Regions from separate parts of the Lactiplantibacillus koreensis genome, predicted to be linked through region 2. Evidence: predicted binding sites of a transcription regulator. Region 2 holds the regulator's gene; each other region holds the start of a gene.
What was found. Region 2 encodes Rex, which represses fermentation and respiration genes when NADH is low (regulators of the CRP and FNR family bind a similar motif). Its sites were predicted from a motif close to TTGTGAANTANTTCACAA; they were not measured.
Positions count from the first base shown of each region.

Region 1: the regulator Rex is predicted to act here: its motif matches at 1,609-1,626, upstream of C5Z25_RS06005 (NAD(P)-dependent alcohol dehydrogenase).
Region 3: the regulator Rex is predicted to act here: its motif matches at 1,256-1,273, upstream of adhE (bifunctional acetaldehyde-CoA/alcohol dehydrogenase).

Region 1 covers NZ_CP027190.1:1,225,990-1,229,407, reverse strand. The annotation lists gene C5Z25_RS06010 (DMT family transporter) at 1-368, shown strand, start outside; gene C5Z25_RS06005 (NAD(P)-dependent alcohol dehydrogenase) at 438-1,559, opposite strand; gene C5Z25_RS06000 (LacI family DNA-binding transcriptional regulator) at 1,738-2,754, opposite strand; gene C5Z25_RS05995 (beta-galactosidase) at 2,994-3,418, shown strand, end outside.
Region 2 covers NZ_CP027190.1:1,910,193-1,913,610, reverse strand. The annotation lists gene groL (chaperonin GroEL) at 1-674, opposite strand, end outside; gene groES (co-chaperone GroES) at 730-1,014, opposite strand; gene C5Z25_RS09195 (CPBP family intramembrane glutamic endopeptidase) at 1,205-1,840, shown strand; gene C5Z25_RS09190 (redox-sensing transcriptional repressor Rex) at 1,893-2,549, opposite strand; gene C5Z25_RS09185 (ABC-F family ATP-binding cassette domain-containing protein) at 2,716-3,418, shown strand, end outside.
Region 3 covers NZ_CP027190.1:1,399,989-1,403,406, reverse strand. The annotation lists gene C5Z25_RS06830 (AIPR family protein) at 1-1,050, shown strand, start outside; gene adhE (bifunctional acetaldehyde-CoA/alcohol dehydrogenase) at 1,298-3,418, shown strand, end outside.

The DNA of each region.
Region 1 (3,418 bases), 680 kb from region 2:
GAATTGTTGCTGAAAACTCCCCAATTATCGTTTTGGGTTGGGGGACTTTAATTGCCGGGATTCTATTCAATCTCTATCATCCACTTTGGCGTGGTGCCCCAACTATTACGCCAAGATTAGTGGTTTCAATTGGCGCCGTTGTCTTAATTGGGACGATCTTTGCGTTTTCAGCATTATTGCATAGCTTACAATACGCGCCTTCTGCGGTTGTTAGTATTGTTGATGCTGTGCAACCGGTGGTGACATTCATATTGAGTATTATTTTCTTGAATCTAAAAGTTAGCATCGTTGAAATTATTGGCTCAATCTTAGTCGTTTTTGCTATTTATATTTTGCAGCATTATCGTAGTAAATCAACGTTAGATTAACGTTATCGCAGTAACACAAAAAGCGGTCGCAATTTTAAAATTGTGACCGCTTTTTGTGTTTGAGCTAAATTAAGCTTCAGGTTGATAGTCTTCGTCAATAATTAGGACGGGCTTGATGGTTTTACCACTCACTGAGTCTGCATTGGCTTGATTAATATCCGCAAACTTGTAGAACTTTTCGGTCTTTTCAAATGGGAACATACCATGTTGATAGAAGTCAATGAGGCGTGGCACGTCGACTTGAGGAATGGCATCCCCCATGTTAACCCCGATAACTTTTTTATCATCAACACAGAGGTCATTCCATGAACTGATAGTAATATTCTTAGACGTAACAGCAATTAAAGCGGCAGTCCCACCTTGAGCCAAGGCATGAATAGCAGCGACCATTACGGGTTCTACCCCAGTCGTATCAACAGTGAAATCAACACCGTAGCCATTGGTTAACTTTTTGATGGCTGCCACTGGATCTTCCGTTTTACTGTTAATCGTGTGAGTTGCACCTAGTTCTTTCGCTAAGGCTAAGCGAGAATCCACGATGTCGACCGCAATAACTTCGGTACAACCAGAAATTTTACCAGCCATCATTGCTGCTAAACCAACCGCACCAGTCCCAAAGACGGCGATCGTTTGGCCGGGACGTGGTTGTAGACTGTTCAAAACGGTGCCACTGCCAGTGACATAGCCACAGCCTAAAGGTCCTAAGCGCCGTAAATCTAAGGTTTTGTCGACTTTAACGGCATTGCGCTGGTCAATAACCGTATGAGTTGTGAATGAGGATTGGTCAAACATATCACTGACATGGGTGCCGTTTTCTTGGAAATGATCGGATCCATCTGGCCGTGTGCCGCTCAAATTATAGTCGGCATAGTGGCGGCATTTAGTTGGCATCCCTTTTAAACAATTGTCACAAGTGCCATCGGCGTAAAAAGACATGACAATATGATCGCCTACGCTAAAATCTTTCACTTGAGGACCAACTTTTTCAATAATCCCAGAACCTTCATGACCGAGAATAACCGGATAACCTAGGGAAGCGTCCCCTTTACGAATCGCTTCATCCGAGTGGCAAATTCCACTCGCAACTAGTTTAACTTGTAAATCAGTTGGTCCCATTTCAGCCAATTCAATATCGTCTTTAATGACGAATGGATCATTAAATTGATCAACAACTGCTGCTTTAATTTTCATAATAATTAGTACCTCACTTCATTAGTATGTAAAACGCTTACAATTGCTATTGTTACACAACTCACAAATTCAATCAAGCCGATTTGAAGAATTAAATGCTGGGTATGAATGCTGATTAATCAGGCTTTAATGCCTTAAATGTATAAATGTGATACCAAAGTTCTGTAGATGTAATGGTCTAATTTGTGGCTTGAGTTCCAAGTTTGGGAAAACTTTTGCGATAAATTAAATTGGCATCTAACAGAATGGTACGGTTATCGGTTGTCTTAAAAATTAAGGCGGCTTTTAAAGTGTCAATAGCAACACGTCCTAGTTCGTTGGTATCAATTCGGAAAGTTGTTAATGGTGGTGAAACGTAACGTGCAATGTCAATGTCATTAATGCTGATAATAGTTGTGTCTGTTGGCACGGTAATCTTATTTTCATTGAAGGCTTGTAGGACCCCAACAGATAAAGAATCCGAAGCAATTAAAAAGCCCTTGGGAAGGGACTGATCTGATTGAGAAGCGACTATCTTTTGGCCTAGGGCATAACCGCTTTCGACTGAGAAGTCTTTACCAATGAAGACAAAACGATCATCATATAGGTTCAATTCACGCATATAGCTTTCAAAAAATTTACGTCGATCATCTAGATGGCCCGTATCAGATTGTTGTGTATTCCAGTAACCGCCACCGATAAAGCCGATGGGAGTTCGATGTTGTTGACGAAATAAATTAATAGCTCGTTCAGTCATAGCCATTAGATTGGGTTGTACGGAACTAAAGTGGTGAGGGTCAGGGTTAGCATCCACGAAGATTCGATGTGGTGATAAGGATTGTAATTGTTGTAGTTGATTTGGTCGGAATTGACCAACCGCAATCAGGCCATCAATCGGGGTAGGAACTGCTTCGATATTGTGATAAAAGGTTAACACCAAGTTAGCTTTGTCACCATGATCAATGATGCTTTTACGTAAATTACTATAGTAAACATCTGCCAGTTCTTTTTGAGGTTGAACAGAAAAAATTACGGCAATTTTATAAGCTAAGCCGTGGGTCGTATTTGGACGTTGATAATTCAAACTTTGAACTGTTTTTAGAATTCGCTTACGAGCAGTATCCGAAATTGAAAATGTCGGATCATTGTTTAATAAACGTGAAACAGTTGCTGGCGAGTAACCTGCTTGCGCAGCAATTTCTCTAATAGTAGTCAATGGACTGCCTCCTAATAACCATGTTTACTAAAAAAATAACGATTGTTACTATCAGAAACTAATAATACGCTTACATTTGCGAATGTAAAGCTAAGATCGGTAGTAAACGAGCCTAAACAAGCGTTACTAATCTTTAGTAATTAATTTATTAAACCGCTTACATATCTATACTTAATATCATATGATGAGACCAGCGATTAGTAATAATTAGACACAAATGAAAGCGAGTAAATATAAGTATGACAAATCCACTAAGTACAACTCAATTTCTTCACGGTGGGGATTACAACCCCGATCAATGGTTGGATCAACCAGCTGTAATTGATAATGATTTTGAATTATTCAAAAGTGCTAAATTAAACACCATTACGGTTGGGATTTTTTCATGGGCAAAATTAGAACCAAGTGAGGGTCATTATAATTTTGGTTGGTTAGACGATATTTTTGATCGTGCTGCTGCTCAAAATATGCAAGTGATCTTATCAACACCTAGTGGTGCTCGACCACGTTGGTTGGCAGCTAAATATTCAGAGGTTTTACGTGTGGATGAGAATGGACACCGAAATGAGTTTGGTGAACGGCATAATCATTGCTATACGTCTCCAATTTATCGCAAAAAAGTGCAATTGATTAATCGCAAGTTAGCTGAACGATATGGTCAACG
Region 2 (3,418 bases):
ATCTTTTTGTCGGTAATTAAAATGTAAGGATTGTCTAAATCAGCTTCCATTTTATCGTTATCGGTAACCATGTATTGTGATAGGTAACCACGATCAAATTGCATACCTTCAACCACGTCCAAGCTAGTATCAACACCACGTGATTCTTCAATGGTGATAACGCCATCATGACCAACTTTTTCCATGGCTTCCGCAATCAACTTACCAGTTTCTTGGCTAGCTGAAGAAACGGCTGCGATTTGCGCAATATCTTCTTGCGTCTTAACTTCATGGGCCATTGAATGCATGGCGTCAACAGCAGTCTTCGTTGCAGCTTCAATCCCGCGACGAATCCCAACTGGGTTAGCCCCAGCAGTGACGTTCTTCATGCCTTCGTTGACGATTGATTGAGTCAATACCGTTGCGGTAGTGGTCCCATCACCGGCAATATCGTTAGTTTTTGAAGCGACTTCAGAAACTAACTTAGCACCCATATTTTCGAAATGATCTTCAAGTTCGATTGCCTTAGCAATCGTAACCCCATCATTAGTAATGGTTGGTGAGCCGTATGATTCTTCCAATACAACGTTACGACCCTTAGGACCTAAAGTTGATTTAACAGTGTTAGCTAATTGGTCAACACCTTTGAGCATTGCTGAACGTGCGTCTTCAGAGAATTTTAATTCTTTAGCCATTATTTGTATTCACCTCATAAATAAATTTTGTTTTAATTACTATCAGTTAAATGGATTAGTCTTCAACCGCGACAATATCTTTTTCGTGTAAGACTAGATAAGTTGACCCTTCATACTTAACTTCAGTACCTGCGTACTTGTCAAACAATACTTGATCGCCGACTTTCACGCTTGGTGCAACCTTTGAACCGTTATCTAAAATCCGGCCATCAGATACAGCAACAACCTTACCACTTTGTGGCTTTTCCTTAGCATTGTTGGCAATAACAATACCACCAATCGTTTGTTCTTCTTCTGCTTGTTGTTGTAAGATGACACGATCACCTAATGGTTTTAACACGTGAATCCCTCCATTTATTCTTTTTTAGCACTCACAAACATCAAGTGCTAATCACAAAGATAACTATATCATTTTAATTTAAGAATGCAAGTTATTTGTCAATAATTAGTCAAAGAAAGTCAAATCGATTATAATGAACTTACTTAAGTCAAATCTGACTCGAAATTTTATTGTTAAAGGACGTGAGCTAATGGCTAATCGACGCCAATCGCTGACGGTTTTAATCGTCTATTTTATTATCTATGCCCTACCCACTTTATTAGCCCAAGGATTTCATCAGCTTGGATCTTGGATTTTCTTAATTCAAACCTTGGATTACTTACTAGGCGCTATCATCTTAGTATGGCTCGCCTGGCGAACTAAAACGCCTAATGCTGTCGAACAACAGCCTAAGAATTGGGTCAGTACGGTTCTATGGGGGCTTATCGGAGTCGTCTTAGTGCTTGCCGGTCAAGTCGTTATTCTACGCTTGACACAACTGCTCGGCCAGTCAACGGCCTCGGCCAATACCAACACGTTACTCACCATTGGCCAGAAATATCCCTTCTTCTTACTGGCAGTGCTCGTTGGGGCGCCAATTATGGAAGAAATCGTCTTTCGTAAAGTTATCTTCGGTAACCTAACGACGGTTACTGGAACAGTCGGTGCCGCTGTTATTTCTAGTTTACTATTTAGTTTTGCTCATGCGGATGGACACTTAATTTTATATGCCTTTATTGGACTCCTCTTTTGTTGGCTGTACCGGCACACCGGTCGCATTCAAACCTCAATGATTGCGCATATTTTGATGAATGTTGTCGCAGTCTTACCTTTATTTTTAACTTAGAATGACTAAAAGACGCAACCATTTTTTGGTTGCGTCTTTTGCTAACTAAATATTATTCAGCTGATTTATCGCCAAGCTGTTCCCCATAATGTTCAATGAAATAAATTAAGGTTTGCAATTCATTCGTTAAATCAACATTTTGAACCCGAATAGTCTCAGGCACTGAAATGCGTAACGGCGTAAAGTTCATAATCCCTTTAACGTTAGCATCAACTAGTTCATCCGTAACGTCTTGAACGACTGAAGTTGGCACCGTTAAAATGGCAATCTCAATTTGTTGTTCAATTAATTGTTTCTTTAATTCCGCCATTGGATAGACGGGAACGCCGCTTTGAACCGTATTAGCGATTGATTCGTTAACATCAAAAGCTGCTGAAATACGGACATTGCTATTTTTATGAAAATTAAAATTAAGTAACGCATGACCCAAATTTCCGACCCCAATCAAGGCCACGTTAGTCAACGTATCTTGATTTAAAATTTTCTTAAAAAATGCCAAGAGCTTTTCAACATCATAGCCATACCCGCGTTTGCCTAATGCCCCAAAATATGAAAAATCTCGTCGAATCGTAGCTGAATCAACTTTAACTGCTTCTGACAGCTCCGTTGACGAAACCCGTTTCTTGTCAGCATCTAATAAAATGTTCAAATACCGATAGTATATCGGTAACCGCTTGGCCGTTGCCCGTGGAATTTTTGTTTCTGCCATTTGACGACCCTCCTTATCAAAAGTTTGTGAATTTGCTGACACTATTCTAGCATAACAGGCCACTTTGTGAAATAATATTTACTTATTATTCCCTTTCACTAGGGCTAACAACGACAATATGCTACAATTATTTGACGAATCCACCTCGAAAGGAGTTTAAAAAAACGTGATTTTACTACAAGTACAACAAGTCATGCGGCGTTTTGGCGCTGATGTCTTGTTCGATAACGTACAATTAGATATTCAAGACCATGCGCGCGTCGCCTTAGTTGGTCGCAACGGTGCTGGTAAATCAACCTTATTAAAAATGATTGCCGGTGAAACCGTTCCTGACGAAGGTCAAATTTCAATGCGTAAAGGCTTAACCATCGGCTATTTGGCTCAAGATCAAGGCTTAAACAGTGCCCATACGATTTGGGAAGAAATGAGCAGTGTCTTCGCTGAACTACATCAACTAGAAGCTCAAATGCACCGGTTAGAAGCCCAATTAAGTGATCCTGAAGTTATTGCTGATGACCCGACTTACCAGCAAACACTAAAGACCTATGACCAGGTTCAAACTGAATTTCAACAAAAAAATGGTTACGGTTACCAGGCTGAAATCCGGGGTGTTTTGCATGGTTTTCAATTCAATGCTGATGTTTATGACAAATCCGTTACTGAGCTATCGGGAGGCCAAAAAACTCAGCTGGCTCTCGCCAAACTACTATTAGAAAAACGTGATTTACTCATTTTGGATGAACCAACCAATCATTTGGACGTTGAAACGCTCACTTGGCTCGAAAGTTATCTTCAATCCTACACGGGCGCCTTGCTAATTGTGAGTCATGACCGCTACTTCTTAGATCGGGTCGTCAATGAAGTCTACG
Region 3 (3,418 bases), 510 kb from region 2:
CCAAGAAAGACGAATATGCACACCAAGGTTGCCACCATGATGGAAAATGGGTTAGAGAAAAATGACCACGCGTTTTATAAAAAAAATCGGGGTATCTTGCTGTCAGCTGAAAAAATAAGCAATGATATGGGAACGTTGAAAATTAGTATGGGGCATGATAATGATGATGATCGGAGTAAATACGGTATTCTAGATGGTGGTCATACGTACAGAGCTATTTTAAATAAACGCTCAGAGCTTGATCCTGACAACTTACAGTTCGTACACTTAGAGATCATGACGGACATTGGCGATATTGACGAAATGGCATCTGCTCGTAATAGTAGTATTCAAGTCAACGATAAAGCAATAGCTGAATTAGCTGGTAAGTTTGATTTTGTAAAAAATGCCATTAAAAAAGAAGCGTTTAAGAAACGTATTGCTTATAAGCAAAATGAAGCGGATAAAGATATTGATGCAGTTGATCTTGTACGCTTAATGTTTGCGATGAATCTTAAAAGGTATGCGGAAGGTTCTTTTAAACAACCAATTCAGGCATATAGTGGTAAAGCACAGGTATTAAAAGATTACTTAAGTGAATATGATAGAGCTGAAAAAAAAGAAAAATCTGATAATCCGTATGAAAAATTAGCAGTACTATTACCCGAAATCACCAAATTATATGATCGCATTGAGATAGATATGCCTAGTGTATATCGAAAAGCGAACAATAATGGACAGTTTGGACGAATTAAAGGTGTGGATACTAAGGGAGGAAAAACAAAATATTCAGAAGAAAAATTAGACTATCAAATATCAACAGGACTTATTTTCCCAATTTTAGGGGGATTCAGAGCATTAATTGAAGATGATGGCGACTCATTTAAATGGGCTGTTGATCCATTGGAAGTGTGGACTAAGGTAGCACCTAAGATGGTTTCAAATACTATATCAATGTCGCGTCAATTAGGTAATAATCCTCAAAGTGCTGGGAAAAGTATCCCTCTATGGGCGCAAAATTATGATACTGTTGCTACGGAAAAAATTAAATTATTGTATGTAAAAAGATAAGTATTTGAACCTCAACTACTTCTGTAAAACAGATTTGGTTGAGGCTTTTTTTGTGGACTTTGTGCAAAATAAAACTTTATTTTTAATGTGATCGGGACGGCTTAAAGCCCACCGGGTAAGGGCTGTGTAACTGTTGATATGAATTGATTTTAATAATCGAAAAAGACAGCGCTTGCATTTTTGCAGGAGTCCGTTATAATAATGTTTGTAAATTAATTCACAAAAGAATTGAATGGAGGAACATCTCATGATTAAAATTAAACCCAACGAAAAAAAGACCGCTGCTGAAACTGAAGTCGCTAAATTAGTGGCACGTTCACAAGCTGCATTAGCTGAATTGAAAACGTATACACAAACCCAAATTGATGATTTGTGTGAAAAGGTCGCCGTCGCCGCATTAGATAATCATATGAAGTTAGCCAAATTGGCCGTGGCAGAAACTGGCCGTGGGGTCGTGGAAGATAAAGCCATTAAGAATATTTATGCCAGTGAATACATTTGGAACAGTATTCGGCACGATAAGACCGTTGGTATTTTGAAAGATGATGCTGAAACGCAATTGATGGAAATTGCAGAACCGGTTGGGATTGTTGCCGGGGTTACCCCAGTCACTAACCCAACGTCAACGGTTGTTTTTAAAACGTTGATTTCATTAAAGGGCCGGAACACCATTGTTTTTGGGTTCCATCCGCAAGCACAAAAAGCGAGTGCCGAGGCTGCTCGGATTATGCAAGCCGCAATTAAGGCCGCTGGGGGGCCAGCCGATGCAATTTTATACATTGAACATCCTAGTATTGAAGCGACCAATGCCTTGATGCATCATCCTGCGATTGCAACGATTTTGGCAACTGGTGGACCTAGCATGGTCACGGCGGCGTATTCTTCTGGTAAGCCGGCGTTGGGTGTTGGCCCTGGGAATGGCCCGACTTATATCGAGAAGACGGCTGATATTCAACAGGCTGTGAATGATATTGTCTTATCGAAGACTTTTGATAATGGAATGATTTGTGCTTCAGAAAATAGTGCCATTGTGGATGCCGAAATCTATGATGCAGTGAAAGCTGAGTTTAATCGGTTGGGCTGTTACCTCGTGAAACCGCAAGAAGTCGCAGCTTTAAGCGATGCTGTGATTGATCCCGAACGTCATACGGTACGCGGGCCGGTTGCTGGGAAGACTGCTTATCAAATTGCTAAAATGGCTGGCTTGAAACAAGTCCCCGTTGATTGTCGGGTTCTAATTGCGGAGATTGATGGTGTCGGCGTTAATTATCCATTGTCTGGTGAAAAACTCTCGCCAGTGTTGACTTTGTACAAGGCCCAATCGACAGCCGCTGCTTTCAAACGAGCAGATGAATTATTGCATTATGGTGGTTTAGGGCATACTGCGGGTATCCATACCAAAGATGATGCCTTGGTTAAAGCGTTTGGACTCCAAATGCCGGCCTGCCGAATCTTAGTTAATACCCCATCTTCTGTGGGCGGTTTGGGCGATATTTATAACAACATGACGCCATCGTTAACGCTAGGTACGGGTTCATACGGCGGTAATTCTATTTCACATAATGTGACAGATATGGATTTGATTAATATTAAGACGGTCGCAAAACGCCGCAATAATATGCAGTGGGTGAAAATGCCACCCAAAGTCTATTTTGAACGCAATGCCGTCCAGTATTTGGAACATATGAGTGGTCTCAAAAAGGTTTTTATCGTTTGTGATCCTGGAATGGTTAAATTTGGGTATACGGATCGCGTAACGGCAGTCTTAAATCAACGGACTGAACCGGTCGATATTGATATCTTTTCAGAGGTCGAACCTAATCCTTCGACAGACACGGTGATTAAAGGGGTCGCACGGATGCAGGCGTTCCAACCAGATACAATTATCGCATTAGGTGGGGGCTCGGCAATGGATGCAGCTAAGGGGATGTGGCTCTTTTACGAACATCCCGAAACGTCATTTTTAGGGGCTAAGCAGAAGTTTTTAGATATTCGGAAGCGGACTTATCAAGTGCCAGCAGCGCATAAAGTAACTTATATTGGGATTCCAACAACGTCTGGTACTGGTTCAGAAGTTACGCCATATGCAGTTATCACGGATTCTAAGACCCATGTTAAATACCCAATTACTGATTACGCAATGCAACCAGATATCGCTATCGTGGATCCACAGTTTGTGGAAACGGTCCCTAAGCGAACAACAGCCTGGACGGGCCTAGATGTGATTACGCATGCAACGGAATCATACGTCTCAACGATGGCTTCTGATTTCACCCGCGGTTGGTCGATTCAAGCGCTACAATTAGCCTTTAAGTATTTGAAAGCCTCGTATGATGGTGATCAATTAGCACGTGAGAAGATGCATAAT